Regions from separate parts of the Streptomyces sp. NPDC047130 genome, predicted to be linked through region 1. Evidence: predicted binding sites of a transcription regulator. Region 1 holds the regulator's gene; each other region holds the start of a gene.
What was found. Region 1 encodes HrcA, which represses chaperone genes, less so after heat shock. Its sites were predicted from a motif close to TTNGCACTCNGNNNNNCNGAGTGCNAA; they were not measured.
Positions count from the first base shown of each region.

Region 2: the regulator HrcA is predicted to act here: its motif matches at 2,690-2,716, upstream of groL (chaperonin GroEL).
Region 3: the regulator HrcA is predicted to act here: its motif matches at 6,289-6,315, upstream of groES (co-chaperone GroES).

Region 1 covers NZ_JBEYUK010000002.1:491,694-501,648, forward strand. Annotated here, with positions in the region: gene ABZ836_RS04790 (S41 family peptidase) at 1-2,571, opposite strand, end outside; gene ABZ836_RS04795 (16S rRNA (uracil(1498)-N(3))-methyltransferase) at 2,689-3,438, opposite strand; gene dnaJ (molecular chaperone DnaJ) at 3,579-4,721, opposite strand; gene hrcA (heat-inducible transcriptional repressor HrcA) at 4,722-5,738, opposite strand; gene ABZ836_RS04810 (MBL fold metallo-hydrolase) at 5,898-6,695, shown strand; gene ABZ836_RS04815 (DUF3097 domain-containing protein) at 6,775-7,587, shown strand; gene hemW (radical SAM family heme chaperone HemW) at 7,625-8,857, opposite strand; gene rpsT (30S ribosomal protein S20) at 9,122-9,388, opposite strand; gene lepA (translation elongation factor 4) at 9,635-9,955, shown strand, end outside.
Region 2 covers NZ_JBEYUK010000013.1:64,966-74,920, forward strand. Annotated here, with positions in the region: gene ABZ836_RS17495 (NADH:flavin oxidoreductase) at 1-666, opposite strand, end outside; gene groL (chaperonin GroEL) at 905-2,527, opposite strand; gene ABZ836_RS17505 (cold-shock protein) at 3,079-3,282, opposite strand; gene ABZ836_RS17510 (MoaD/ThiS family protein) at 3,738-4,016, opposite strand; gene thrC (threonine synthase) at 4,071-5,372, opposite strand; SAM riboswitch class I at 5,391-5,530, opposite strand; gene ABZ836_RS17520 (glucosyl-3-phosphoglycerate synthase) at 5,753-6,697, shown strand; gene ABZ836_RS17525 (trehalose-6-phosphate synthase) at 6,794-8,224, shown strand; gene otsB (trehalose-phosphatase) at 8,434-9,288, opposite strand; gene ABZ836_RS17535 (DUF3263 domain-containing protein) at 9,329-9,556, opposite strand; gene ABZ836_RS17540 (ROK family protein) at 9,700-9,955, shown strand, end outside.
Region 3 covers NZ_JBEYUK010000001.1:174,028-183,982, forward strand. Annotated here, with positions in the region: gene ABZ836_RS00845 (glycoside hydrolase family 3 N-terminal domain-containing protein) at 1-394, opposite strand, end outside; partial or broken gene ABZ836_RS00850 (carbohydrate ABC transporter permease) at 413-619, opposite strand; gene ABZ836_RS00855 (extracellular solute-binding protein) at 959-2,281, opposite strand; gene ABZ836_RS00860 (LacI family DNA-binding transcriptional regulator) at 2,499-3,557, shown strand; gene ABZ836_RS00865 (LCP family protein) at 3,641-4,873, shown strand; gene ABZ836_RS00870 (class I SAM-dependent methyltransferase) at 4,950-6,131, opposite strand; gene groES (co-chaperone GroES) at 6,461-6,769, shown strand; gene groL (chaperonin GroEL) at 6,921-8,552, shown strand; gene ABZ836_RS00885 (hypothetical protein) at 8,884-9,336, shown strand; gene ABZ836_RS00890 (hypothetical protein) at 9,356-9,955, shown strand, end outside.

The sequences.
Region 1 (9,955 bases):
CCAGGCGTGGTACCGCAGCGGCTCCTCGTCGTCGGTGGGCACCACCACGGTGTGCCGGGGCGCGCCGCCGTCCGCGGGGGCGACGGTCAGCTCGACCGGCTTGCCCGCGGTGCCGGCCAGCAGCGGCCACGGCCCGCGCACCGGGTCGACGGGCCGCCCGCCGACGGCCACGATCGCGTCGCCCGGCCGCACGGCCACCCCGGGGGCGGCCAGCGGGGAACGGGCCTTGGGGTCGGAGGTCTCCGAGGGCAGCACCCGGTCGACCCGCCACTGCCCGTCCTCGTGCCGGGACACGTCGGCGCCGAGCAGGCCCTGCCGTTCGTCGCCGCCCTGGCCGGTGGGGGTGACGTAGGCGTGCGAGGTGCCGAGTTCGCCCTGCACCTCCCAGAGCAGGTCGACCAGGTCGTCGTGGGTGGCGACCCGTTCGACGACCGGCCGGTAGCGGTCCAGGACGGCCTGCCAGTCGACGCCGCCGAGGTCGGGGCGCCAGAAGTTGTCCCGCATCAGGCGGCCGGTCTCGTCGAACATCTGCCGCCATTCGGCGGCCGGGTCGACGAGCTGGTGGATCCGGCCGAGGTCCACGGTGAGCTCGTCGTCGCCGGAGGCCCGCCGGTCGCCGGGCACGATCCGCAGCCGGCCGCCGCCCCACACCGCCAGCCGCTTGCCGTCGCCGCTGACGGCGTAGGCGTCGACGTCGTCGCCGAGGGTCTCCAGGCGCAGCTGGGCCAGGTCGTAGCGCTCGAGCTCGCTCTTGGGGCCGGAGTCGTCCGGCGTCGCCCGGGAGGCGCCGAGCACGCCCCGCACCGGGTGGCGGAGCCAGAGCACGCCGTCCTTGGCGGTGCGCAGCGCGGTGTAGCGGGAGGCCTCCACCGGGAAGGGCACGATCCGGTCGGCGAGGCCCTCCGGGTCGATCCGGGTGGCGGGCGTGCCCTCGCTCTCCGGGGTCTCGTCCTTGTCGGGCGCGTCCACCGGGCGTCCGTGCCGCTGCGGGCCGAAGGGGGACGGCGTGGCCGCGGCCAGGGTGATCAGGTAGGGGCGGTTCGAGCCGACGAAGGCCATGTCGAAGGCGTGCTCGTCGTAGACCGGGTCGAAGGCGCGCGCCGACAGGAAGGCGAGGTGCTTGCCGTCGGGGGTGAAGGCGGGCGAGAAGTCCTTGAACCGCAGCGGGGTCGCCTCGACCACCGACAGGTCGGCGGTGTTGGCCAGCTTCAGCTGGGCCAGCTCGCCGACGCCCGGGTGGGACCAGGCCAGCCAGGCCGAGTCGGGCGAGAACACCAGCCCGGAGCAGTCGCCGTTCTCGCTGCGGTCGACCTCGCGGACCTCGCCGCTCTCCCGCTCGACCAGCAGCACCCGCCCGTCGTGGGAGGCGACGGCGAACCGGCCGCCGTCGGGCGCCACGGTGAGCCCCAGCACCCGGCCGAGCCGTCCGCCGGCGATCCGGCGCGGGCCTCCGGCGGCGGGCCCGGTGGCGGGCGCGGACTCCAGGGCGTCCTCGCCCTCGGCGTCGGTGACCCAGACCGCCCACTCCTCGCCGTCGACCCGGAAGGCGCGGGCCAGCCGGTTGCGCACGCCCGGCTCGGCGGCCAGCGCGCGGGCCGGGCCGGAGCGGTGGGTGACCCAGTGGACCGCGCCGCGCACGGTGACGGCGCTGCCGCGGGCGGTGTGGTCGGGGGCGAACCCGCCGAGCCAGCGGGACGGGGTGACGGGGTAGGGCTGGAGGTCGAGGCGCTGGCCGCCGAGACGGATCTCCGGGCGGCGCGGCCCGGCGCCGTCCAGGTCGTCCAGGAGCCACAGTTCGCCGGCCGAGACGTACACCACGCGGCTGCCGTCGGTGGCGGCGTGCCGCGCGTAGAAGACGTCGTCCCCGACCGGGGTGTGGCGGCGCAGGTCCGAGCCGTCGGCGAGGGAGGAGTACAGGGCGCCGACGCCCTCGTGGTCGGAGAGGAACGCCAGGCGCTCCCCCACCCACAGGGGGTTCTCGATGTTGCCGTCGAGGTCCTCGTGGAGGCGGGCGAACTCGCCCGGCGTCTCCTCGGACTCGATCCACAGCTTGCCGGCGGTACCGCCGCGGTAGCGCTTCCACCAGGCCGCCTCGCGCCCCATCGGCGCGGAGAGCAGCACGGTGCGCGGGCCGAACGCGACGTCGCCGACGGGGCCGTAGGGCAGGGTTTCCGCGGGGCCGCCGTCCAGCGGTACGGCCCGGGCCCAGGAGCGGCGCAGGGTGGCCTGTCCGTGCGCGGAGGTCACCAGGACCCGTCCGTCGGGGGTCCAGCCGCGGACCCGGGTGGTGGGCGCGCCCCAGTGGGTCAGCCGTCGCGCGGGGCCGCCGTCCACGGGCGCGACGTACGCCTCGGGGGCGCCGTCGCGGGTGGAGGTCCACGCGACGTGCGCGCCGTCCGGGGAGATCCGCGGGTGGTTCACCGGCTCGTTGTCGGCACTGACCCGCCAGGCACGGCCCCCGTCGAGGGGGGCGACCCAGACGTCGTCCTCGGCGGTGAACGCGACGAGGTCGCCGTGCAGGTGCGGGTAGCGGAGGTATGCGGGAGCGAGCGTCGAGGCAGACTCTGTCACCCCGTCAGCCTAAGCACCGGGGCTCCTTCCCCAACAGGGGTTTCCCGCACCCGTGCCGCCCGGCGGCAGGATTGCCCGCGGCGTGCACGGCACGACCGCGCGGGCGGCGCGGGACCGTCAGGACCAGCGTCCCGTGCGGCCGAGGAGGAGCGCGACCGCGGCCGTGCCCGCCGTGGAGGTCCGCAGCACGCTCCGTCCCAGCCGGTAGGCCCCCGCTCCCGCCTCCGCGAACAGCTCCAGCTCCTGCGGCGCGACCCCGCCCTCGGGGCCGACGACCAGCACGATCTCCCCCTCCGCCGGCAGCTCGCAGGTGGCCAGCGCCTCACCGGGGAAGTCCCGGTCCTCGTGCAGCACCGCCGCGAAGTCGGCCCGTGCCAGCAGCGCCGCGACCTGCTTGCCGTTCGCGAGCTCCGCGACCTCGGGGAACCGCGTGCGCCGCGACTGCTTGCCCGCCTCCCGCGCGGTGGCCCGCCACTTGGCGAGCGCCTTGGCCCCCCGCTCGCCGCGCCACTGGGTGATGCACCGGGCCGCCGCCCAGGGGACGATCGCGTCCACCCCGGTCTCGGTCATGGTCTCCACGGCCAGCTCTCCCCGGTCGCCCTTGGGCAGCGCCTGCACCACGGTGATCCGCGGGCTCGGCACGGGCTCCTCCCGCACCTCGGCGAGCCCGCCGACGAGCAGCCGGTCCTTGCCCTCCGCGGCCTGGACGACGCCCTCGGCGAAGCGCCCCCGGCCGTCGGTGAGCACCACCGCCTCGCCGGGCCGGAGTCGCTTCACCGACACGGCGTGCCGGCCCTCGGGCCCCTCCAGCAGGAACGTGGGCCCGCCGGGGACGAGCTCGTCGACGACGAAGACGGGGGCGGTCACGGCGCCTCCTGGTGCGGTGGAACGGGGTGGGCGGTCGGAGAGGGTACGTCGGGGTGGGCGATCGGGGCGGGGACCACGGGGGGGGAACGACCGGGAGCCGCCGCGGCACGAGGTCCGCGACGGCTCCGGTGCGGGGCGCCTCAGCGCCCGTTGAACGCGTCCTTGAGGCGGGAGAACAGGCCCTGCTGTCCGGGCTGGAACTGCCCGGTGGGCCGCTCCTCCCCGCGCAGCTTGGCCAGCTCGCGCAGCACCCGCTCCTGCTCCGGGTCCAGCTTGGTCGGCGTCATGACCTCGACGTGGACGATGAGGTCGCCGCGTCCGCCGCCGCGCAGGTGGGTGACGCCGCGCCCGTGCAGCGGGATCGACTGCCCGGACTGGGTGCCCGGCCGGATGTCGACCTCCTCGTGCCCGTCGAGCGTCTCCAGCGGCACCTTGGTGCCGAGGGCCGCCGCGGTCATCGGGATGGTGACCGTGCAGTGCAGGTCGTCCCCGCGGCGCTGGAACGTCTCGTGCGGCAGCTCGTGGATCTCGACGTAGAGGTCGCCCGCCGGGCCGCCGCCCGGGCCGACCTCGCCCTCGCCGGCGAGCTGGATCCGGGTGCCGTTGTCCACACCTGCCGGGATCTTCACGGTCAGCGTCCGGCGCGACCGGACCCGGCCGTCGCCCGCGCACTCGGGGCACGGGTTGGGCACGACCGTGCCGAAGCCCTGGCACTGGGGGCAGGGCCGCGAGGTCATGACCTGGCCGAGGAACGACCGCGTCACCTGGGACACCTCGCCGCGGCCGCGGCACATGTCACAGGTCTGCGCGGAGGTGCCGGGCGCGGCCCCCTCGCCGTGGCAGGTGTTGCACACCACGGCCGTGTCGACCTGGAGTTCCTTGGTGGTCCCGAAGGCCGCCTCGGTGAGCTCGACGTCCAGCCGGATCATGGCGTCCTGGCCGCGGCGGGTCCGCGAGCGCGGTCCGCGCTGCGAGGCCGTGCCGAAGAAGGCGTCCATGATGTCGGAGAAGTTGCCGAAGCCGCCGGCCCCGAAGCCGCCCGCGCCCGCGCCGGCGCCGCCGGCCTGGGAGAGCGGGTCGCCGCCGAGGTCGTAGACCTGCTTCTTCTGCGGGTCCGAGAGCACCTCGTAGGCGGCGTTGATCTCCTTGAACCGCTCCTGCGTCTTCGGATCGGGATTGACGTCCGGGTGCAGCTCGCGCGCGAGCCTCCGGAACGCCTTCTTGATCTCGTCCTGGGACGCGTCGCGGCGTACGCCGAGTACGGCGTAGTAGTCCGTGGCCACTTACGACTCCGCCAGGATCTGTCCGACGTACCGTGCCACTGCGCGTACTGCTCCCATCGTTCCCGGGTAATCCATGCGGGTCGGTCCGACCACGCCGAGCTTGGCGACTGCCTCGCCGCCCGAACCGTAGCCCACCGACACGACGGACGTGGAGTTGAGCCCCTCGTACTCGTTCTCATGACCGATACGGACGGTCATGGCCGAATCCTTCGCCTCGCCAAGGAGTTTGAGGAGCACGACCTGCTCCTCGAGGGCCTCCAGGACGGGCTGGATGGTGAGGGGAAAGTCATGTGTGAAGCGGGTCAGATTGGCGGTGCCGCCGATCATCAGCCGCTCCTCGGTCCGCTCGACGAGCGTCTCCAGCAGGGTGGAGAGCACCGAGGAGACCGTGCCGCGGTCCTCCGGGTCGAAGGCCTCCGGCAGGTCCTGCACCAGCTGCGGAACGTCGGTGAACCGGCGTCCCGTGGTCCGGCTGTTGAGCCGGGCCCGAAGGTCGGCCAGGGTGTTCTCGCCGATCGGGGCGGGGCAGTCGATCATGCGCTGCTCGACCCGGCCGGTGTCGGTGATCAGCACCAGCATCACCCGGGCCGGCGCGAGCGCCAGCAGCTCGACGTGCCGCACCGCCGAACGCGTGAGCGACGGATACTGGACGACCGCGACCTGGCGGGTGAGCTGCGCCAGCAGCCGCACCGTGCGGGCCACCACGTCGTCGAGGTCGACGGCGCCGTCCAGGAAGTTCTGGATGGCCCGCCGCTCGGGCTGGGTCATCGGCTTCACGTCGGCCAGCCGGTCGACGAAGAGCCGGTAGCCCTTGTCCGTGGGGATCCGCCCCGCGCTGGTGTGGGGCTGGGCGATGTAGCCCTCCTCCTCCAGCGCGGACATGTCGTTGCGCACCGTCGCGGGGGACACACCGAGGTTGTGCCGCTCGGTGAGGGCCTTGGAGCCCACCGGCTCCTCGGTCCCGACGTAGTCCTGGACGATGGCGCGCAACACCTGCAGCCTGCGTTCACTCAGCACCGCGCACACCTCCGGATGTCGGCTCCGCCTCACCGCTTCTGCCCCTTGCGTCGACTGGCACTCTGCCTTCGCGAGTGCCAGTCGTCCTCAGCCAGTGTACGGCCGGGGGGTACGGCGCGGGCAAGGGCGGTCGCCGTGCGGTCCCGATAGCGTCGCCCCATGAGCGTGACCTGGGAAGCCCCTGGTGGGTGGGAAGACCTCGGCTGGGAACCGCTGGCCCCCGGGGTGGGGCGGCTGCGGCTGCCGGTGTGGGACTGCACGGTGGGTCTGGTGGCGGGTGCCGAGGGGGCGCTGCTGGTGGACGCCGGTTCGAGTGTGGCGGAAGGCACGCGGATCCGCCAGGAGGCCGAGGAGCTGCTGCGGGCGGGACACCCGGCGCCCGGTCCCGAGGGCACCGGGCGGGGCTCCGGGCGGCGGGTGACCCATGTGGCGCTCACCCACCCGCACTTCGACCACGTGCTGGGCGCCTGCGTCTTCGCCGGGGCGGAGGTCTTCGCGGCGGTGGGCGCGGGCGCGCCGCTCACCTCGGAGGACGGGCGGGACGCGCTGCGGGCCGACGCGGTGGCCAACGGGCTGACCGCGGGGGCGGCGGACGGCGCGCTGGAACTGCTGACCGCGCCGGGGCACGAGGTGCACGACGACCACGTGCTGGACCTGGGCGGCGGCGTCCGGCCGCTGCTGGCCAACGTGGGGCCGGGGCACACCGCCTACGACCTGGCGGTGCTGGTGCCCGGACCGCGCCCGGTGGTGTTCTGCGGCGACCTGGTCGAGGAGTCCGGCGCCCCGCAGGCCGGCCCGGACGCGGTGCCCTCGCGCTGGGCGGCGGCGCTCACCCGGCTGCTGGAGCTGGGCGGCGAGGACGCGGTGTACGTGCCGGGGCACGGGGCCGTGGTGGACGCCGCGTTCGTGCGGCGTCAGCGCGAGGAGCTGTCCCGGAGGTTCGGCACGGCCTGGTGAGGCGGCGCGGGGGCCGGTCGCGAGGGCGCGAGGGCGTGTCGCGTACCCACCGGTCGCGATTTCTCCTATCGTCGGCCGAATGCGCCAGTACTCCGCCGACCTCACGCCGCCGTGGAAGAAGCCGAAGCCGGTGCCCGAGGTGCCGGCGGAACCCGGCCTGGTCGTCGAGGACCCGGCCACCGGGTTCTGCGGCGCCGTCGTCGGCTGCGAGGCCGGCACGGTGACCCTGGAGGACCGGCACGGCAAGCACCGCGTGTTCCCGCTGGCCCCGGCCGCCTTCCTCCTGGAGGGCCGCCCGGTGACCCTGGTCCGCGCCGCGGCGGGCGCCCCGCGCCGCCCGGCGCGCACCGCCTCGGGCTCGGTGGCCGTGCCCGGCGCCCGGGCCCGCGTGGCCCGCGCGGGGCGGATCTACGTCGAGGGCCGGCACGACGCCGAGCTGGTCGAGAAGGTGTGGGGCGACGACCTGCGGATCGAGGGCGTGGTCGTGGAGTACCTGGAGGGCGTGGACGACCTGCCCGCCGTGGTCGCCGAGTTCGCCCCGGGCCCCGACGCGCGCCTGGGCGTGCTGGTGGACCACCTGGTGCCCGGCTCCAAGGAGTGGCGCATCGCGGAGGCGGTCACCAGCGAGCACGCGCTGGTCGTCGGCCACCCGTACATCGACGTCTGGGAGGCGGTGAAGCCGTCCGCCCTGGGCATCGACGCCTGGCCCACGGTCCCGCGCGGCCAGGACTGGAAGACCGGCGTCTGCCGCGCCCTCGGCTGGCCCGACAACACCGGCGCCGCCTGGCGCCACATCCTCTCCCGCGTCCACGGCTGGAAGGACCTCGAACCGGAGCTCCTGGGCCGCGTCGAGGAACTCATCGACTTCGTCACGGCCCCGGCCGGGGCCTGACCCCGCCGAGCACGCGGCCCGTCCGTGGCGAGGCCGCTCAGTCCACCAGGTCCCGCACCACCGCGTCGGCCAGGAGGCGGCCCCGGAGGGTCAGCGCGGCGCGGCCGGCGGCGTAGGACTCCTCGCGCAGCAGGCCGTCCGCGAGGGCACGGTCCGCGGCGGCGCGGCCGGCCGGGCGCAGGAGGTCCAGCGGGACGCCGTCCACCAGCCGCAGCTCCAGCAGGATCCGCTCCACGCGCCGGTCCTCGGCGGAGAGCAGTTCGCGCCCCGCCCCCGGCGAGCGCCCCTCGGCGAGCGCCGCCGCGTAGGCGCCGGGGTGCTTCACGTTCCACCACCGCACGCCCCCGACGTGGCTGTGCGCGCCGGGCCCGGCGCCCCACCAGTCGGCGCCGCGCCAGTACAGCTCGTTGTGCAGGCAGCGGGCCGCGTCGGAGGTCGCCCAGTTGGAGACCTCGTACCAGTCGAACCCGGCCGTCGACAGCATCTCCTCGGCGATCAGGTACCGGTCGGCGTGCACGTCGTCGTCGGTCATCGGGACCTCGCCGCGCCTGATGCGGCGGGCCAGCCCGGTGCCCTCCTCGACGATCAGCGCGTACGCCGAGACGTGGTCGGGCCCGGCGCCGAGCGCGGCCTCCAGCGAGGCGCGCCAGTCGTCGTCGGTCTCGCCGGGGGTGCCGTAGATCAGGTCGAGGTTGACGTGGTCGAAGCCGGCCGCGCGGGCCTCGGCGACGCACTCCTCGGGGCGGCCGGGGGTGTGGGTGCGGTCCAGGATCCGCAGCACGTGCGGCCGGGCGGACTGCATGCCGAAGGAGATCCGGTTGTAGCCGCCCGCGCGCAGCTCGGCCAGGTACTCCGGGCCGACGGACTCAGGGTTGGCCTCGGTGGTGACCTCCGCGTCCTCGGCGAGGCCGAACTCCTGGCGGACCGCGTCCAGCATCCGCACCAGGTCGCCGGCGGCCAGCAGCGTGGGGGTGCCGCCGCCGACGAAGACGGTGCGCACCGGGCGGGGGTCGTCGCCCAGCACCTTGCGGGCCAGGCGGACCTCCTCCGCGAGGGTGTCCGCGTAGTTGTCGCGGGAGGCCAGCACCCCGCCGCTGCCGCGCAGCTCGGTGGCGGTGTAGGTGTTGAAGTCGCAGTACCCGCAGCGGGTCGCGCAGTACGGGACGTGCAGGTAGAACCCGAGAGGGCGCGCGGGGGCGCCCTTGAGGGCGGAGGCCGGCAGCGAGCCGTCGGAGGGGACGGGTTCGCCGTCGGGAAGAGCGGAAGGCATGGGGTCCATTGTCCCCCACCGCCGCGGCGTCCCGGGAGGACCGGACGGGACCCCGGGAAGACCGAACGCCCCGGCCTCCGGACCGCCTGGGGAAGGCGGCGCGGGGGCCGGGGCGCTGAAAAGGGTGCCGGGTCCGTACCCGCGTGGCGAACGCAGGCCGCGTACGGACCCTGGGTGCCGGTCGGGAGCGGATGAGAGAGGGCCCGCTCTGGGTCCTTCCGGCGGTCGTTCAGTCGTTCAGATCACAGAACGAACCGAGGTGGTTCAGCCCTGGAGGCCGGCGACCTTGGAAGCAAGCGCCGACTTCTTGTTGGCGGCCTGGTTCTTGTGGATGACGCCCTTGGAGACGGCCTTGTCCAGCTGACGCGCGGCGGCGCGCTGGTACTCGGTCGCCTTCTCGACGTCACCCGCGGCGGCGGCCTCGCGGGCCTTGCGGATCGCGGTCTTCAGAGAGGACTTGACGGCCTTGTTGCGCAGCCGGGCCTTCTCGTTGGTCTTGTTCCGCTTGATCTGGGACTTGATGTTCGCCACGAAGGAGCCTTTTCAGGTTCTTGGCACACGGGGGCGGACCCCGGGGGCCGTGTGATTTTCTTGGGTGAGCCTCCCCGCACGGAACCCGGGCAGAGCCCGGGCACAGGGCATGGAGACACAGCGACCCAGGCTAGCAGTCGCCCGAGGAGCGGCCCAAACCCGTCACAGGGGCCGGGCCGTGGGACGATGGAGGCTACGTACAGATCCGACCCGAGGCATAAGGCGCCTCAAGAGACAGGACCCTGCGTGCCCGCGACCCCTAACAATGTGCCCGAGCCGAGCCGTACCGACCCGGCTCTGATCCGCAACTTCTGCATCATCGCGCACATCGACCACGGCAAGTCCACGCTCGCCGACCGGATGCTCCAGCTGACCGGCGTCGTCGAGCAGCGGCAGATGCGCGCCCAGTACCTCGACCGCATGGACATCGAGCGTGAGCGCGGCATCACGATCAAGTCCCAGGCGGTGCGTCTGCCGTGGGCCCCCAACACCGGGGACCAGCAGGGCACGACGCACATCCTGAACATGATCGACACCCCCGGGCACGTCGACTTCACCTACGAGGTG
Region 2 (9,955 bases), on a different contig from region 1:
GACCGCCTCCACGATCTCCACCGCGAACCGGGTCCGGGCGACGGCGTCGCCGCCGTAGGCGTCGGTGCGGCGGTTGGTGCGCTCCCAGAGGAACTGGTCGATCAGGTAGCCGTGGGCGCCGTGCAGCTCGATGCCGTCGAAGCCGACGCGCTCGGCGTCGGCGGCGGCCTTGGCGAAGGCGGCGACGGTGGCGTCGATGTCCTCCTGGGTCATCGTCCGGCCGTTCGGCGAGGCCTCGCCGTTCAGCAGGAGGCCCGACGGGCCCTCGGACGGGGCGTCGGGGAACGCGCCACGGCCGTCCGGGCGGGTCATGCCGACGTGCCAGAGCTGCGGGACGATCTTCCCGCCCTCGGCGTGCACCGCCTCGACGACCTTGCGCCAGCCGGCCAGCGGCTCCTCGCCGTGGAAGCGCGGCACCCGGGTGCTGTCCCCGGCGGCGGGGCGGTCGACATAGGTGCCCTCGGTGACGATCAGGCCCACCTGGGCGGCGGCCCGCCGCCGGTAGTACGCCACCACGTCCTCGCCCGGCACGCCGCCCGGCGAGAACTTCCGGGTCATCGGAGGCATCACCAGGCGGTTGGGCAGCGTCATGCCGTTGACGGTGAGCGGGCGGGACAGGACGCGGGACGCGCGGTCGGCGATCTCGGCACCGGAGGTGACGGTCACGTGGGGCTCCTTGGGGGAGGGACAGTCATGGCAGCGCGGGCGCCACCGGTCCGGCGAGCGTCCGCGTACTTGTGCGAACCAGTCGGTATGCCCTGGCATTCCCGCCCCCCGGCCGAACCCCGCCGCCGAACCTGGGGCACTGCGGGCGGGAACGCCGAAGGGCGGCACCCCGGTGGGGTGCCGCCCTCGGGCGTTGCGCGTGGTCCGCTCGCGGACCGTGGGCTCCGAGCCGTCAGGCTCAGAAGTCCATGTCACCGCCCGGCATGCCGCCCGGAGCGGCCGCGGCGGCCTTCTCCGGCTTGTCGGCGATGACGGCCTCGGTGGTGAGGAACAGCGCGGCGATGGAGGCGGCGTTCTGCAGCGCGGAACGGGTCACCTTCGCCGGGTCGATGATGCCCTCGGCGATCAGGTCGACGTACTCGCCGGTCGCGGCGTTGAGGCCGTGACCCGGGGTGAGGTTGCGGACCTTCTCCACCACGACGCCGCCCTCGAGGCCGGCGTTGACGGCGATCTGCTTCAGCGGGGCCTCGAGCGCGATGCGCACGGCGTTGGCGCCGGTCGCCTCGTCACCGTCGAGCTCCAGCTTCTCGAAGACCTGGGAGGCCTGCAGCAGGGCCACGCCACCACCGGCGACGATGCCCTCCTCGACGGCGGCCTTCGCGTTGCGGACGGCGTCCTCGATGCGGTGCTTGCGCTCCTTGAGCTCCACCTCGGTGGCGGCACCGGCCTTGATGACGGCCACGCCGCCGGCCAGCTTCGCCAGGCGCTCCTGCAGCTTCTCGCGGTCGTAGTCCGAGTCGCTGTTCTCGATCTCGGCGCGGATCTGGTTGACCCGGCCCTGGACCTGGTCGGCGGAGCCGGCGCCGTCGACGATGGTGGTCTCGTCCTTGGTGATGACGACCTTGCGGGCGCGGCCCAGGAGGTCCAGGGTCGCGTTCTCCAGCTTGAGGCCGACCTCCTCGGAGATGACCTCGCCGCCCGTGAGGATGGCGATGTCGCCGAGCATGGCCTTGCGGCGGTCACCGAAGCCCGGGGCCTTGACGGCGACGGACTTGAAGGTGCCGCGGATCTTGTTGACGACCAGGGTCGACAGGGCCTCGCCCTCGACGTCCTCGGCGATGATCAGCAGCGGCTTGCCGGACTGCATGACCTTCTCGAGGAGCGGGAGCAGGTCCTTGACCGAGGAGATCTTGGAGTTGGCGATGAGGATGTACGGGTCCTCGAGCGACGCCTCCATGCGCTCCATGTCGGTCGCGAAGTACGCCGAGATGTAGCCCTTGTCGAAGCGCATGCCCTCGGTGAGCTCCAGCTCCAGACCGAAGGTCTGGGACTCCTCGACCGTGATGACGCCTTCCTTGCCGACCTTGTCCATCGCCTCGGCGATGAGCTCGCCGATCTGGGTGTCGGCGGCGGAGATGGAGGCGGTGGAGGCGATCTGCTCCTTGGTCTCGATCTCCTTGGCCTGCTCGAGCAGGGCGCCGGAGACGGCCTCGACGGCCTTCTCGATGCCGCGCTTCAGGGCCATCGGGTTGGCGCCGGCCGCCACGTTGCGCAGGCCCTCACGGACCAGCGCCTGGGCGAGAACGGTCGCGGTGGTCGTACCGTCGCCGGCGACGTCGTCCGTCTTCTTGGCGACTTCCTTGACCAGCTCGGCGCCGATCTTCTCGTACGGGTCCTCGAGCTCGATCTCCTTGGCGATGGAGACACCATCGTTGGTGATCGTGGGGGCGCCCCACTTCTTCTCGAGGACGACGTTGCGGCCCTTGGGGCCGAGCGTCACCTTGACGGCGTCCGCGAGCTGGTTCATGCCGCGCTCGAGGCCGCGCCGCGCCTCCTCGTCGAACGCGATGATCTTGGCCATGTGAAGTGGTCCTCCCAGGACTGGGGGTGATTCCTACGGACCGCGCCCGCGCCCGCGACGGACGGCCTGCGTGCCGGACGGTTCCTTCCCGCCTCGGCAACGCGGACCTCACCGACCCGGTCCATCGTTGTCACTCTCACCTTCAGAGTGCTAACGCAATGATTAGCACTCGACCCTGCCGAGTGCAAGACGCTCCCGGAATCCCGCCCCGTTTTCCGCCCTCCGGACACCCCGCCGGCGGGGGCCGGCGGCCCGCCCGGTGGCGGCTGCGGGGCTCCGCGGCGCCCGGAGGCGTGGGGCGCGTCACGGCACGGACGCCGGGCGGACGAGGAGGTCCGGGACGGACGAAGAGGTCCAGGGAGGACGAGGAGGTCCAGGGAGGACGGGAAGGTGCGGGGAGCTGCCGGACGCGGCGCGGAGAGCTGCCGGGCGCGGCGCGGAGAGCTGCCGAGCGCGGCGCGGAGAGCTGCGGGGCGCGGGCACGGCGTAGGGCCCGCGTCCCCCGAGGGGGCGCGGGCCCTACGTCACGTCAGGATGTTCGGTCGCTGCGTTCAGCCGGCCAAACGGACCATGTCCGCCTGCGGCCCCTTCTGGCCCTGCGAGATCTCGAACTCGACCCGCTGGCCTTCCTCGAGGGTGCGGTAGCCGTCCATCTGAATCGCGCTGTAGTGCACGAAGACGTCCGCACCACCGTCGACCGCGATGAAGCCGTACCCCTTCTCCGCGTTGAACCACTTGACGGTGCCCTGAGCCATGCCTAACTCCCCTATTACTGGCCCTTGCACAGATCCACACTTCGCGGATCCGGGTCAGACCTCACCCGCCGCCCAGGCGGCGGGCGTGCGCCGGAACGCGTCGACCGCGGCTGAATGTATCTGCCCAACTGCCCTCTGCAACAGGTCAATCGGACGACAATTCTGGAGGAGCCCGGTCAGCGATATGCCGAGAAATCGCCGGAATTCAGGGCAAGTCCGGGCGGACAGAAGGAGCGAACCACGCAAAGGACCCGCGGAGTTTGGCTGCATCTTGTCGGGCCGGCGGCAGGAACTCATCGTCACCCGGCGGGAGTTCGGCGCGGGGTACCCCAACTGTACCGCGCCCAATCATGCAGAATCGCCCTCCCCGGTCGTCGGCGGTATGTGACGCCGGCATGAACCGGAGAGGGCGATCGGAGAGGGCGACTAGGAAAGCGCGGGTAAAGCGAAAGTGATCAGGCGCCGCCGGCCACGGCGGGAATGATGGAAACGCTGCCGCCCTCGGGGGTGGCGGTCTCCAGTCCCTGCTCGAACCGCACGTCGTCGTCGTTGACGTAGACGTTGACGAAACGCCGCAGCTTGCCCTGGTCGTCGAGGACGCGGGCGGCGATACCGGTGTGGTTCTTCTCCAGGTCGGCGATGACCTCGCCCAGGGTCGCGCCCTCGGCGCTCACCTCGGCCTGGCCGCCGGTGTAGGTGCGGAGAATGGTCGGGATGCGAACGGTCACGCTCATGGGGTCTGACCTCCGGTCACGGTGAGGCTGGGTACGGGGCTGGCGGGGCGGAGGTCAGGCGAGGCCGGCCTCACGGAACGAGTCGAGGCTGGGGCGGATGGTGGCGGTCAGGCCCTGGTCGGCGACCGCGTCCAGCGTCTTGAGGCCGTCGCCGGTGTTGAGGACGACGGTGGTGAGCGACGGGTCCAGCAGCCCGTTCTCGATCAGCTTGCGCGTGACGCCGACGGTCACGCCGCCCGCCGTCTCGGCGAAGATGCCCTCGGTGCGGGCCAGCAGCCGGATGCCGGCCACGACCTCCTCGTCCGTGACGTCCTCCACCGCGCCGCCGGTGCGGCGGGCGATGTCCAGCACGTACGGACCGTCGGCCGGGTTGCCGATGGCCAGCGACTTGGCGATGGTGTCCGGCTTCTGCGGGCGGACCACGTCGTGCCCGGCCTTGTAGGCGACCGAGACCGGGGAGCAGCCGGAGGCCTGCGCGCCGAAGAGCTTGTACGGCTTGTCCTCGACCAGGCCGAGCTGGATCAGCTCCTTCAGCCCCTTGTCGATCTTGGTGAACTGCGAGCCGGAGGCGATCGGGATCACCAGCTGGTCCGGCAGCTTCCAGCCGAGCTGCTCGCAGATCTCGAACGCCAGCGTCTTGGAACCCTCGCCGTAGTAGGGGCGCAGGTTGACGTTGACGAAGCCCCAGCCCTCGCCGGCCGGGTCGCCGATCAGTTCGGAGCAGAAACGGTTCACGTCGTCGTAGTTGCCCTCGATGCCGACGAGCTCGCCGCCGTAGACCGCGGCCATGACGACCTTGCCCTGCTCCAGGTCGTGCGGGATGAACACGCAGGAGCGGAAACCGGCCCGGGCGGCGGCCGCGCCGACGGCGCCGGCCAGGTTGCCGGTGGAGGAGCAGGAGAGCGTGGTGAAACCGAAGGCGCGGGCCGCCTCGAGGGCCTGGGCGACCACGCGGTCCTTGAAGGAGTGCGTCGGGTTGCCGGAGTCGTCCTTCACGTACAGGCCGCCGGTGACGCCCAGCTCGCGGGCCAGGTTGTCGGCCTTCACCAGCTTCGTCCAGCCCGGGTTCAGGTTGGGCTTCTCGGCGACGTCCGCGGGCACGGGCAGCAGCGGGGCGTAACGCCAGATGTTTCCGGGGCCGGCCTCGATGCGGCGGCGGAGTTCCTCGGCCTCGTACGAGGAGTAGTCGTAGGCGATCTCGAGGGGCCCGAAACATTCCTCGCAGGCGAAGACGGGGCCGAGCGGAACGCGGTGGCCGCACTCGCGACACGAGAGGGCGGTCGCGGGGCCGAGATCGACGGGGGCGGCGGAGGTCGTCGTGGACGCGGAGGCGGTCGTGACGGTCTGTACAGCCATGAGTGGCGAGGCCCTTTCTCCTCATCTTCCTCAGCGGCGTCTTCGCCGTGAGACGGATTTGGCACCTTCCCTAGCCGGGGCCTCGCGTGATCGCGGGCACGGCTGGAGGGTTGCCGGGGCTTCATCGGGCCGTATCCCTCTGCCCCTCTGGATGAGCGTTCTTCTGTTGTTCTTCGGTTGTTCTTCGGTTGTTTTGAGCGGGCCCCACCGAGGGGACCCGTATCCACCAGTCGAGCGAACCCGACCCCCGACATGCGGTGGTCACCGGTGATGTTCAAGACTGTAACCGAAGGCCAGGACAGTTGAGAGAGTCGTCCGGAACGCGAGACGGGCCGCCCGCCGTACGGCAGGTGGTCGGACACAGTGAGGAGCCGCTGACTGTGCTGGAAGAAGTCGAAAGCTGGCTGGGCACACGCTCCTGGCATGTGACCGATCGCCCGCTCCACCAGATCCTCGCCGCGAAGCGCCAATGCGGCTCGACGGTCTCCGTCGTGCTGCCGGCGCTCAACGAAGAGGCCACGGTCGGCGACATCGTCGCCACGATCCGCAGGGACCTGATCGAAGAGGTTCCCCTCGTGGACGAGCTCGTGGTCGTCGACTCCGGGTCCACGGACCGCACCTCCGAGGTGGCCGCCGCCGCGGGCGCCCGGGTGGTGCACCGGGACGTCATCCTGCCCCGTGTCCCCGCCGTCCGCGGCAAGGGGGAGGTGCTCTGGCGATCGCTGCTGGTCACCGGCGGCGACATCGTGTGCTTCATCGACTCCGACCTCCGGGACTTCTCCTCCGACTTCGTCACGGGCACGGTGGGCCCGCTGCTCACCGACCCCCAGATCTCGCTGGTCAAGGCGATGTACGACCGCCCGCTCGGCACCGAGGCCGGCCAGGGCGGCCGGGTCACCGAGCTGATGGCCCGCCCGCTGATCAACCTGCACTGGCCGCAGCTGGCGGGCTTCGTGCAGCCCCTGGGCGGCGAGTACGCGGCCCGGCGGTCGCTGCTGGAACGGCTGCCGTTCCCCGTCGGCTACGGGGTGGAGCTGGCCATGCTGATCGACGCCCTGCACACCGTGGGGCTGGACGCCCTCGCCCAGGTCGACGTCGGCGTCCGCAAACACCGCAACCAGGACAGCCAGGCCCTGGGGCGGATGGCCGCCACCATCTACCGCACCGCCCAGCTCCGGCTGGCCCGCGGACAGATGGTCCGGCCCCTGATGACCCAGTTCGAGCGCACCGAGGAGGGCTTCACGCCGCGGACCCACGCGGTGGACACGCTGGAACGGCCGCCGATGACCGAGATCGTCGAGTACCGGTCCCGCGAGGTGGCCTGACCTCACCCGTTCGGCGCAGCGCCCCGCCTCCGGCCCGGGCGCCGCCGCCGCGGCCGGCGACGTTTGGACTTTTCCCCTCCGGGCTAGGTGACGCGTATGGGTTCCGCCGAAACTTCCGCCACTGCTTCCCCCGCCCCCCAGGTGCTGGTCGCCTCCAACCGCGGACCGGTCTCGTACTCGGTCGCCGAGGACGGCTCGCTGGTCTCACGCCGCGGCGGCGGGGGCGTGGTCTCGGGGCTCTCCGCGATCGGCCCGGACGCCGGCGCGCTGTGGGTCTGCTCGGCGCTCGGCGACGGGGACCGCGAGGCGGTCCACCGCGGGGTGTCCGAGCCGGGCGTCAAGATGCTGGACATCTCCGCCGAGACGCACGACGCCGCGTACAACGGCATCGCCAACTCGACGCTCTGGTTCGTGCACCACATGCTGTACCAGACCCCGCTCGAGCCCGTGTTCGACAGCGAGTTCCGGCTCCGGTGGGCCGCCTACCAGGAGTTCAACCGGTCCTTCGCCGAGGCGCTGGCGGAGGAGGCCGCGGAGGGCGCGGCGGTGCTGGTCCAGGACTACCACCTGACGCTCGCCCCGGGCATGCTCCGCGAGCTCCGCCCCGACCTGCGCATCGGGCACTTCTCGCACACCCCGTGGGCCCCGCCGGAGTACTTCCGGCTGCTGCCCGACGACGTCGCGGAGTCCGTGCTGCGCGGCATGCTGGGCGCCGACCGGCTGGGCTTCCTCACCCAGCGCTGGGCCGACGCCTTCACCGCCTGCTGCGACGCCGCGGTGGGCGGCGTCGGCGACACCCGGATCGGTGTGCACGGCCTGGGCGCGGACGCCGACTTCCTGCGGGAGCGGGGCCACCGGGCCGACGTCGACCAGCGGGTCGCCGAGCTGCGCGCCGAGATCGGCAACGACCCGGACGGCAACCTCCGCAGGACGATCGTGCGGGTCGACCGCACCGAGCTGTCCAAGAACATCGTCCGCGGCCTGCACGCCTTCCGGCAGCTCCTGGACGACCACCCCGAGTGGTGCGACCGGGTCGTCCACGTCGCCTTCGCCTACCCGTCGCGACAGGACCTCGCCGTCTACCGCGACTACACGGCGGAGGTCGCGCGGGTCGCCGCGGAGATCAACGCGGAGTACGGCACGCCGTACTGGACGCCGGTCGTGCTCAACCTCAAGGACGACTTCGCGCGGTCGCTGGCGGCCTACCGGCTGGCCGACGTGGCGCTGGTCAACCCGATCCGGGACGGCATGAACCTGGTCGCCAAGGAGGTCCCGGTGCTCGCCGAGAACGGCTGCGCGCTGGTCCTCTCCCGCGAGGCCGGGGCGCACGAGGAGATGGGCGACGACGCGATCACGGTCCACCCCTACGACGTGAACGCCACGGCTCGGGCGCTGCACGAGGGGCTGACCATGCCGGCGGGGGAGCGGGCGGAGCGGACGAAGCGGTTGGTGGCCGCCGCCACCGCGACCCCGCCGACCAAGTGGTTCCTCGACCAGCTCCACGCCCTCACCACCACCACCCGCTGACCCGCCCCGGGCGGCGGTTCCCCGCCCGGGCGGGGAACCGCCGCGCCTCCGCCCCGCGTGCGGCCGGCCGCGCGGGTGGGCGCAGACCGGTGCGTACGCACGTGACGGCTCACCGAACTGGACCTCGGTCCCTCCGGGAGGGTCACGTGCGTACAGGGCCGTCGGCCCACGCGTGACGACGCGAGCCGTTCGCCGCGCCCGGGCCGGGGTCAGGGGAGGTGGTCGGCGAGGGTGTGGAGGAGGTGGACGACGGCGGCGGGGTCGGGGACGACCAGGTCCGCGCGGTCGGCGAGCGCGCGGACCTCCTCGTTCGCGCTGCAGACCAGCACCCCCGGCACCCCCTCCCCCCGCAACCCCGCGACCGCCTCGAACGCGGGAACGTCCCCCAGGTCGTCCCCGGCGTACAGCACCGATCCCGCGCCCACGTCCCGCAGGTACCGCCGCAGCGCGACCCCCTTGTCCATCCCCGGCGGCCGCAGCTCCAGCACCATGCGCCCCGGCTCCACGATCAGCCCGTGCCGTGCGGCCAGGTCCGCCAGCGGCTCCCGCAGCGCCGCGAAGGCGGCCTCCGGGTCCTCCGCCCGCCGCGTGTGCGCGGCCAGCGCGCGCCCCTTGTCCTCGATCCACGTCCCCCGCGACTGCGGGACGGAGGCCAGCACCTCGGGGAACTCCCGCCGCACCGCCTCCACACCGGGGTGGGGGTCCGGCGCCGTGACCTTCCCGGTGGCCGCCTCCCACCGCTCCGCGCCGTAGTGGCCGAGGACCACCAGGTGGTCCAGCCCGTCCACCCCGGCGAAGCCGCCGTTGCGCACCGCCACCTCGGCCGGCCGCCCGGTGACCACCGCCACCGCCGCCACCTTGGGCGCCAGCGCCGCCAGCGCCGGCACCGCCCCGGGGTGTGCCCTGGCCAGGTCCGGGTCCGGCACGATCGGCGCGAGCGTGCCGTCGAAGTCCAGCGCGATCACGGCCCGCTCCGGCGCCGCGAGGATCGCCGCGAGCCCGTCCCGCCCGGCCGCCGTCACCGGCTCCGGGAGCCCCTGCATGTCGTTCTGGTCGCTGCCCATATCGGGACCATAACCGCGCGGCCCGCGGTCAACCCCCCGCTCAGCGTTCCGCGCGGCGACTGTCCCGGATCCGGCGCAGCCGGTTGACCGTCACCGGGTCGTGGGCCAGCGCCCGCGGGTCGTCCAGCAGCGCGTTCAGCAGTTGGTAGTACCGCACGGGGGCCAGGCCCAGCTCCTCGCGGATCGCCCGCTCCTTCGCGCCGGGCCCCGCGAATCCGCGCCGTTCCAGCGCGAGCACGTCCTGTTCCCTGCGGCTGAGCTCGTCCATGCCCAGCACCGTAACCGCTGCCGCCGACGCCCGGCTCCCGCGGGTTCCCGGCGGTTGGTTCCCGCGTGTTCCCGCCCGTTCCCGCCCCACTCCCTGCGACAAGTGGACTAGACCTTTCTCGGCCCACCCGCCAGACTGGTCGGGTGAATCACGTCATCGCCCTCGATGTGGGCGGCACGGGGATGAAGGCCGCCCTGGTCGGCCCCGACGGCCGTCTGCTGCACCAGGCCCGCCGGGCCACCGGCCGGCACCGCGGTCCCGAGGCCGTCGTCGACGACATCCTCGGGTTCGCCGCGGACCTGCACGCCGAGGGCGAGTCCCTCCTCGGCCGGGGCGCCTCGGCGGTGGGCATCGCCGTCCCCGGCATCGTCGACTCCGCCCTCGGCGTGGCCGTCTACG
Region 3 (9,955 bases), on a different contig from region 1:
CCCAGGCGAGCGGCACGGGGTACGCGGTCGCGCCCCACGCGGTGAAGCCGGCCAGGCACTCCTCGTGGGCGACGGCCGGGATGCCGAACCGGTTGGCGGCCATGATGGTCCGCTGCGCCCGGGCGAGCGCGCGGGCGCCCTCGTCCGGTGCGATCGGGGCGGTGCCGTAGGAACGGGTGATCTGGCCCAGGCCGTGGGCGATCACCTCGTCCCAGTCCCAGTCGGTGGCCATCTCGTGCTGGTGCGGGGCCACGCCCGCTTCAGCGTCCGTCGAGGCGCCGACCCACACTCCATAGAGCTGTGCGGCCTTCTCCTCCAGGGTCATCCGGGAGAGGAGGTCGTCGACACGGGCTTCGGCGGTCAGTGCGGAATCGCGCCAGGGGGCGGTCATGATGCTCCTGAGAGAAAAGTGTTACTTGCCGCCGACGCCCATCGACCCGCTCACCAGGGCCCGCCGGGCCACCGGGTGAACGGCGAGGATCGGCACGCCGGAAGGAACGACGGAGTCCGACAGCGCGGGGGCGTCGTCGCCCCCGCACTGGCTGACGTAGTTGTACAGACCCAGGGCGAGGACACGCGGTTCCTCGGACCCGGGGGGAATCGGAGGGCAGAGGAAGCCGCCCCGGACCGGCAGGGCGAACGCCGCCGGCGGCAGGACGGTCACCCGGCGGCCGGACGACGCCGCTCGACCGGACGGCGCCGCTCGACCGGAAGCCGCGGTCGCGGACCGCGACGCGGGCCGGGGACGGCGGGAGCCCGACAACGACGGCAACGACAACGATGGCAACGACGCCGAGGGCAACGACGCCGAGGGCGGCGAGCGCCGTGTCGAGCAGGTGGTGGCTCACCACGGTGAGCAGGACGCCGGACAGCGCCCAGGAGGCGTGCGGCGGACCCGTCCGGGTCGTCCGCACGCCGCCCCTGGGCGCCGCGCCGGCGCGGGGGGTGACCGACCCGGTCACTTGAGCCCCTTCAACGCGTCGACGAACTCCTTGGGCGTGGACCTGCCCTGGAAGAGCTTGTCGATCTCGGTGAGCATCGGCGCGGACCAGTTCGGCTTGACGGCCTGGTCCCAGCTGAGGGTGAACGCCGGTGCAGCCTCGACGAGTTCGTACTGGAACGTGGCGAACTCCGGGTTGGGCGAGTTCTCCAGCAGCACGGCGGCGTTGGAGGTGGTGGGGATGTCGCCGTTGGCGACCAGCGCCTTGGCGTACTCCTCCGACGCGCAGGTCTTCAGGAACGCGATCACCGCGTCCCGGTTCTCGGTGCGGGAGCTCACCGACCAGTAGTTGCTCGGGTTGCCCACGACGTTCTTGATGTCGCCCGCGCCGCCCTCGTAGGCCGGGAAGGCGAACCAGCCGAGGTTCTTCCTGGCGAAGTCCTCGTACTTGCCCAGCTGGGTCGAGTACTCCCAGGAACCCATCAGGTGCATGGCGGCCTTGCCCGCGGCGAGCCGGCCCGAGGCGTCGCCGTTGTTGTACTGGACGGAGCCGAAGCCCTTGCCGAAGGCCTGGCCGTCGACCAGCTTCCTGATCTCCTCGGCCGCCCGCAGGACCGCCGGGTCGCCCCAGCCGGCCGGGTCGCCGGACTGGATGGCGCGGAAGACCTCGGGGCCGGCGATGCGGTCCACCAGGTACTCCACCCACATCAGCTCGGTCCACGTGTCCGCGCCGCCCAGCGCGTACGGGGTGACGCCGCGGGCCTGCAGCCTCCTGTTGACGTCGAGCATCTGCCCCCAGGTGGTGGGGGGTTCGATGCCGGCCTCCGCGAAGACCTTCTTGTTGAAGAACATCAGCACGGGCTGCATGCCGCGCATCGGAATGCCGTACGGACGGCCGTCGAGGGCGCCGGACTGGATGACCGAGGGCAGGAAACCGTTCTTCAGCTCGGGCGTGGACTCGATGATGTCGTGGAGGTCGATGATCCGGTCCTCGTCCACGTACGCCTTGATCGAGCCGCCGCCCCAGTTGAAGAACAGGTCGGGCGCGCTCGGCGAGCCCATCGCGGTGCGCAGCTTGGCGGTGTAGTCGCTGCCGGGTATGCGCTGCAGCTTGATGGTCGCGCCGGTCCTCTTCGCCGCGGCGGACTCGTTGAAGCGCTGGATCGCCTGCTCCTGGATCCTGGCGGCGTCGTCGCCCCAGACGAACGCCGTGAGTGTCCCGTCCTCGACGGCGTCCATGTCGTTCTCGTCGCTGTCGCCCGAGCCGCAGGCGGTGAGGCCGGCGGTGAGCAGGGTGGCGCCGCCGACGCCCAGGAACCAACGCCTGCTGTACGACTCCATGGGACACGTACTCCTCGGAAGAAGCGGTCGTCGTTGACCGCAAAAGGGACGGGGACGGGGCGTTCACGGAGCTGCCCGTTCTGCGGCTCACGGCTCGTCCGGTGGAGATGCTTTGATGCTTCCTTCGAAGGTTTCGATCGATGCCGCGAATGTTTTGGGAACCTAAGCGCGCCGGGGGGGTTCGTCAAGAGGTTGCGCAGATATACGATCCCGAACCATGACGACTCCGGAATCCGCCGAAACCCCCTCCGTGCCCCGGCAAGGGCGCACCGCGACGCTTGCCGAGATCGCACGGGCGGCCGGTGTGTCCGCTCCGACAGTTTCGAAAGTCCTCAACGGCAGGGCGGACGTGGCTCCGGCGACCCGCTCGCGGGTGGAGCGCCTGCTGCGCAGCCACGGCTACCGCAGGCGCCGGGCGGACGCCTCCCGGTCCCCGCTCGTCGAGCTCGTCTTCCACGAGCTGGAGAGCGCCTGGGCCATGGAGGTCATCCGCGGCGTGGAGCGGGCGGCGCGGCGTGCCGGGCTGAGCGTGGTGCTCTCCGAGAGCGCCGGACGCCATACGCCCGGGGGGAGTTGGGCGGACCAGGTGGCGGCCCGCCGGCCGCACGGCGTGATCCTCGTGCTGTCGGGGCTGGACGAGAGTCAGCGCACCCTGCTGACCAGCCGGTCCATCCCGTTCGTGGTGATGGACCCGGCCGGCGACCCCGGCGCGGAGGTCCCCTCGGTGGGCGCCACCAACTGGCAGGGCGGGCTGTCCGCCACCCGGCACCTCGTGGAACTGGGCCACACCCGGATCGGCGCCATCAGCGGCCCCACCCGGATGATGTGCGCCCGCGCCCGCGTGGACGGCTACCGCGCCGCCCTGGAGACGGCCGGACTGGCCGTGGACCCCGGCCTGATCCTGGACGGCGACTTCCACCACGAGGCGGGCTACCGGCTCGGCCTGGACCTGCTGCGCCGCGAGAACCGGCCGACGGCCGTCTTCGCGGGCAACGACCTCCAGGCGCTGGGCCTGTACGAGGCCGCGCGCGAGCTGGGGCTGCGGATCCCCGACGACCTGAGCGTGGTCGGGTTCGACGACCTGCCGGTGGCCCGCTGGGTTGGCCCGCCGCTGACCACCGTCCGGCAGCCGCTGACGGAGATGGCGGAGGCGGCCACCCGGATGGTTCTCGAACTCGGGCGCGAGGAGAAGCCGTCGGCCGGCGCGCGGATGGAGCTGGCGACCAGTCTCGTGGTGCGCAGCAGCACCGCTCCGCCTCCCGCCGGGGCTTCCTGAGCCGCCGAATCCCTTCGAAACTTTCGACGACGGTCCCGCCGGGTTCTCCGGCGGAAGATTCCGCACCGGGCCTGTCCGGACTTATGTTCAGGCCTGTGAGCGAGAACGAGGGGACCAAGGGGACCGAGGGGATCGGGGAGCGTGGCCGGGGAGCCGCCGCCCGGACGCCGAACAGGCGCTGGGTCAGGGCCGTCGGGTACACGCTCGGGGGAGTGCTGGTGATCGCCGCCGTGGGGGGCGGCTGGGTCTACCGGCACCTGGACGGCAACATCCGCAGCGTCGACATCGACGCGGCCCTCGGGGACGACCGGCCGCACGCGCCGGTGGGCATGCCGATGGAGTCCGCGGGGCCGTCGCAGGGCCCGGCGGAGGGCGGTGGGGCGCTGAACATCCTGCTGCTGGGCTCCGACTCGCGTGACGGCGAGGAGAACCGGCGCCTGGGCGGCGGCAGTCCGGGCAGCGCCCGGGCGGACACCGCGATGGTGGTGCACCTGGCGGAGGGGCGGACCTCCGCGACGGTGGTCTCCATACCGCGCGACACCCTGGTGACCCGTCCGGCCTGTCCGCTGCCGGACGGCGGCACCACGGCGGCGGCGCAGGGGGTGATGTTCAACAGCGCCTACGCGGTGGGGGGCCCGGTCTGCGCGGTGAAGACGGTGGAGGCCCTGTCGGGTGTACCGATGGACCACTACCTGGAGGTCGACTTCGCCGGGTTCGCCAACCTGGTGGACGCGTTGGGCGGCGTGACGGTCGAACTCGCCGAGCCCATCGACGACGACCTGAGCCACCTGCACGTCGACGCCGGGGTCCACCACCTGTACGGCGAGGACGCGTTGGCCCTGGCCCGCACCCGCCACGGCGTCGGGGACGGCAGCGACCTGGGGCGGATAGGCCTGCAACAGCAGTTGGTCAGGGCGCTGCTGGAACAGGTCGAGCGGGCCGACCTGCTGGCCGACCCGGTGCGGCTGTACCAGGTGGCGGACGCGGCCACCTCCGGCCTGACCGCCGACACCGGCCTGGACTCGCTGGAGGAACTCGCGGGGCTCGCGCGCAGCCTGAGCGGGCTCACGCCCGAGGCCGTCCGGACGGTGACGCTCCCGGTGGTGCCCGCGCCGTTCGACCGGAACCGGGTGGTGCCCGAGGAGCCGGAGGCGGGGGAGCTGTGGGCGTCGCTGCTGCCGGGGGCGCCCGCCGTCGTGCCGGAGCCCTCGGGATCAGGGGTCTCCGCGTCCGCCACCGCGTCCGCCACCGTGACCCGGCCGCCGTCCGTGCCCGGGGCGCCGTCGGTGTCCGGGCCGCAGCCGCTGCCGCAGTAACGTTCCTTCAGCGGCGACCGGGCGGGTCGCCGGACCCCGGCGGCGGCGGGCGTGCCCGGTCCGCGCCCGGCCGGCGTCAGCGCGGCAGCGGCTGTCCCAGGAGCATCATGGGAGCGCCCGCGGCGCGGGTCAGGAAGACCGTGACCGCGGCACGCCCCTGCGGCTTGGGGAGCGCCTTGCGGCGGAGTTCCTCCGGTTCGACCGCCGAGCCGCGCTTCTTCACGGTGAGCGTGCCGACCTGGCGTTCCCTGAGCAGCGCCTTGAGCTTCTTCACGTTGAAGGGAAGCGCGTCGGTGATCTCGTACCCGGTGGCGTACGGGGTGGGGCGGAGTTCGTCGGAGGTGACGAAGGCGATGGTCTCGTCGATCAGCCCGCCGCCGACCTCCTCGGCCACCTCGGCGACCAGGTGGGCGCGGATGACCGCCCCGTCCGGCTCGTACAGGTACCGCCCGACGGGGCGGACCGCCGGGTCGGGCAGGCCCCGGCCGAGCAGCCGCCGGGGGCCGGGCAGCAGCGTGGCGGCAACCTCGCCGGGGCGTGCCGCCTCGCCGAACCAGAGGACGGCCTCCTTGACGTCGCCGCCGTCCGAGATCCACTCCGCCTCGGCGTCCTCGGGGACGGCCTCGTGCGGGATGCCCGGGGCCACCTTCAGCGCGGCGGCCCGGGAGGCGCCGCGGGCGGCCCCCACCGCCCAGGACAGCGGCGGGGAGTAGGCCTCCGGGTCGAAGATCCGCCCCCGGCCGCCGCGGCGCGCCGGGTCGACGAACACGGCGTCGTAGGGGGCGGTGTCCACCTCGGTGACGTCGGCCTCCCGCACCTCGATCAGGTCCGCAAGCCCCAGCGCCTCGGCGTTGGCCCGGGCCACGGCGGCGGTCAGCGGGTCCCGGTCGACGGCCAGGACGCGGATGCCGGCCCGGGCCAGCGCGACGGCGTCGCCGCCGATGCCGCCGCAGAGATCGGCGACGGACCGGACGCCGAGGGCGGCGAATCGCCCGGCACGGTGGGCGGCCACCGAGGCGCGGGTCGACTGCTCCACGCCGTTGGGGGTGAAGAACATCCGCCGGGCGTCGTCCGGACCGAACTTCGCGGCGGCGCGGGCGCGCAGGCGGGCCTGGGTGAGGGCGGCCGACACCAGTTCGGGGGAGTGGCTCCGGCGCAGCCGGGTGGCGGCGGCGAGTTCCCCGCCGGGGGCGACGTCCCGCACCTCGTCGAGGAGGGCGCGGCCCTCGGGGCTCAGCAGCGCCGCGAACGCGGCCACGGTCTCACTCACCGTCCCATTCTCCCCGTCGGCCGCCGCGGGCCGCGCGCCGGGCCCCGGGGCTGCGCGGGCCGGGCGCGGGGCCTCGGGGCGGCGCGGGCCGGGCGCCGGGGAACGCCCTCCTCCGCACGGCTGTTTCGCGCAACCCGCCGATAAATTGGCACTCCGCTTGACCGAGTGCTAACCCCGGTCATAGTCTCAGTCTTGGCACTCGCCCCAGGTGAGTGCCAACAAGCGACGGGCAGGTCCGGCACCCGCGACGACGGATCGACCTGGTCGCCACCTCAGACAGTTAACCCCGTGAGATCTCCGAAGGGGGAGGTCGGATCGTGACGACCGCCAGCTCCAAGGTTGCCATCAAGCCGCTCGAGGACCGCATCGTGGTCCAGCCGCTGGACGCCGAGCAGACCACGGCCTCTGGCCTGGTCATTCCGGACACCGCCAAGGAGAAGCCCCAGGAGGGCGTCATCCTGGCCGTGGGCCCGGGTCGCTTCGAGAACGGCGAGCGCCTGCCGCTCGACGTCAAGGTCGGCGACATCGTGCTCTACAGCAAGTACGGCGGCACCGAGGTGAAGTACAACGGCGAGGAGTACCTCGTCCTCTCGTCCCGCGACGTCCTCGCGGTCATCGAGAAGTAATTTCACCCGCTTCCCAGAAGCACCGAGCTGCGCCCCGGGCCCCCGCGCCATAAGCCGGGCGCCGGGGCGCAGTTCGCTTTTCCAAGACTTCGTACCGCTCAGACACACCGGCGATACACCGCATTTCTCCCGAGAGGGCTGAACCGCTCCCATGGCGAAGATCCTGAAGTTCGACGAGGACGCCCGTCGCGCCCTCGAGCGCGGCGTCAACAAGCTGGCCGACACGGTCAAGGTGACGATCGGCCCCAAGGGCCGCAACGTCGTCATCGACAAGAAGTTCGGCGCCCCGACCATCACCAACGACGGCGTCACCATCGCCCGTGAGGTGGAGATCGAGGACCCGTACGAGAACCTCGGCGCCCAGCTGGTGAAGGAGGTCGCGACCAAGACCAACGACATCGCCGGTGACGGTACGACCACCGCGACCGTGCTCGCCCAGGCGCTGGTCCGCGAGGGTCTGCGCAACGTCGCCGCCGGCGCCTCCCCGGCCGCCCTGAAGAAGGGCATCGACGCCGCGGTCAAGGCCGTGTCCGAGGACCTCCTCGCCACCGCCCGTCCGATCGACGAGAAGTCCGACATCGCCGCCGTCGCCGCCCTGTCCGCCCAGGACAAGCAGGTCGGCGAGCTCATCGCCGAGGCGATGGACAAGGTCGGCAAGGACGGCGTCATCACCGTCGAGGAGTCCAACACCTTCGGCCTGGAGCTGGACTTCACCGAGGGCATGGCCTTCGACAAGGGCTACCTGTCCCCGTACTTCGTGACGGACCAGGAGCGCATGGAGGCGGTCCTCGAGGACCCGTACATCCTGATCAACCAGGGCAAGATCTCCTCCATCCAGGACCTCCTGCCGCTGCTCGAGAAGATCATCCAGTCGAACGCCTCGCGTCCGCTGCTGATCATCGCCGAGGACGTCGAGGGCGAGGCCCTGTCGACCCTGGTGGTCAACAAGATCCGCGGCACGTTCAACGCCGTCGCGGTCAAGGCCCCCGGCTTCGGTGACCGCCGCAAGGCGATGCTGCAGGACATGGCCGTCCTCACGGGCGCCCAGGTCATCGCCGAGGAGGTCGGCCTCAAGCTGGACCAGGTCGGCCTCGAGGTGCTCGGTTCCGCCCGCCGCGTGACCGTCACCAAGGACGACACCACGATCGTCGACGGCGCCGGCTCCTCCGAGGACGTGCAGGGCCGCGTCGCGCAGATCAAGGCCGAGATCGACGCCACGGACTCCGACTGGGACCGCGAGAAGCTCCAGGAGCGCCTCGCCAAGCTGGCCGGCGGCGTGTGCGTGATCAAGGTCGGCGCCGCCACCGAGGTGGAGCTGAAGGAGAAGAAGCACCGTCTGGAGGACGCCATCTCCGCGACCCGCGCCGCGGTCGAGGAGGGCATCGTCTCCGGTGGTGGCTCCGCGCTGGTCCACGCCGCCAAGGTCCTCGAGGGCAGCCTCGACAAGACCGGCGACGAGGCCACCGGTGTCGCCGTGGTCCGCAACGCGGTCGTCGAGCCGCTGCGCTGGATCGCCGAGAACGCCGGCCTCGAGGGCTACGTCATCGTCTCCAAGGTCAAGGAGATGGAGAAGGGCCAGGGCTACAACGCCGCCACCGGCGAGTACGGCGACCTGATCAAGTCCGGCGTCATCGACCCGGTCAAGGTCACCCGCTCCGCCCTGGAGAACGCCGCCTCCATCGCCTCCCTCCTCCTCACGACCGAGACCCTGGTCGTCGAGAAGAAGGAAGAGGAGGAGCCGGCGGCGGGCGGCCACGGCCACGGCCACGGTCACGCCCACTGACCCACCCCGCTCTCCCACCGAGGCCCGGCCTCCCGCGTTCCGCGGGGCGCCGGGCCTCGGCGCGTCCCCGACACCTCCACGCGGGCCCCTGCCGCCGCCGCTTCACCCGCAGGAGTCACGCCATCCCCGCGCCGACGGCCCACTCGCGCGGGTGATCCTCGGCAAGCCCTCCCACCAGCGTCACCGGCGGTGGACGCGCCGCGGGGACGTGCCGATCCACGGAAAGGTTCCGGTCGGATCGCCGTAGCGTCCTGGAACGACCGGCATCGCTTGGTACGACTGGTGGCACCGGCCGCGGTACGGGCGGGATCACGGGAGGTGCGGGGACGACATGACCTGGAACGAGTGGGAGCAGCTGAAACAGGAGGCGACGGCGTCCGCGGCCACGTCGGGCGGACCGCGGCTCGACCAGCTTCCCGCCGCCCAAGGCGCCGGCGGCCCCGACCTCAAGGTCCGGCACCAGCAACTCCGCGCCCTCGGCAAGCTCGCCGACGACCTGCGACAACGCCTCCAGGTGGACGGCGACCACGCCCGGCCCGCCACGTTCTCGGCCGGCACGGGCCTCTCCAACGACGGCCTCGACTCCGGCCACCAGGTGCTGCGGCTCGCCGAGGTGTGGAGCACCAAGCTGCATGTCCTGCTGGACGCGTGCTCCCACATCCGCAACCACCTGGGTTTCACCAGCTCACAGCACAGCGGCGACGACGAAGCGGCCGGCAGCGGCCTCGGAGCGGCGGGTGCCGGCCTGCAGCCGCTGTCGAAGATCTCCGACTACATCAAGTGACACGCACGGGGGACAGCGAATGGCGGACATCGCGACGCTGACGGTCGAGGAACTCCGACACCTCCGCCTCGGCAATCTCAACAAGGCCGTCGCGGACTGGCGGGTCATGGCGGACAAGCTCACCAAACTCGCCACGGGCGGCAGCGGTGACGTGAGCGCCCGCGACCTGGAGAGCAAGGCCAAGGCCGCCGACTGGGAAGGCGTCAACGCGACCGTCTCCCGGGAGTTCGTCACCAAGACGGCCAAACAGTTCGACGACGCGGACGCGGAGGCGAAGGACGTCCTGGGCATTCTGAGCGACCTCGCGTCGCAGATGGCGAAGCACAAGGAGAGCTTGCAGACCGCGGAGTCGGAATTGCGAGCACGGAACATCCTGGTTCTCGGGGACGGCACGATCGTCGACAACGGGCCCAAAGGCCCCACCGAGCAGCATCCTGGGGTGGCCAAGGTGTCGCAGGAGGACCTGGAGGCGGCGAAGGCGCGCATCACGCGCATCCTGTGGGAGGCCACCGAGACCGACCGCATCGCCAAGGACGCGCTGCGAGGGATCATGAAGGACGAGCACGACTTCTCCGGCGCGGGGGCGGGCAGCCTCAAGGAAGCCGACATGCGCCAAGGG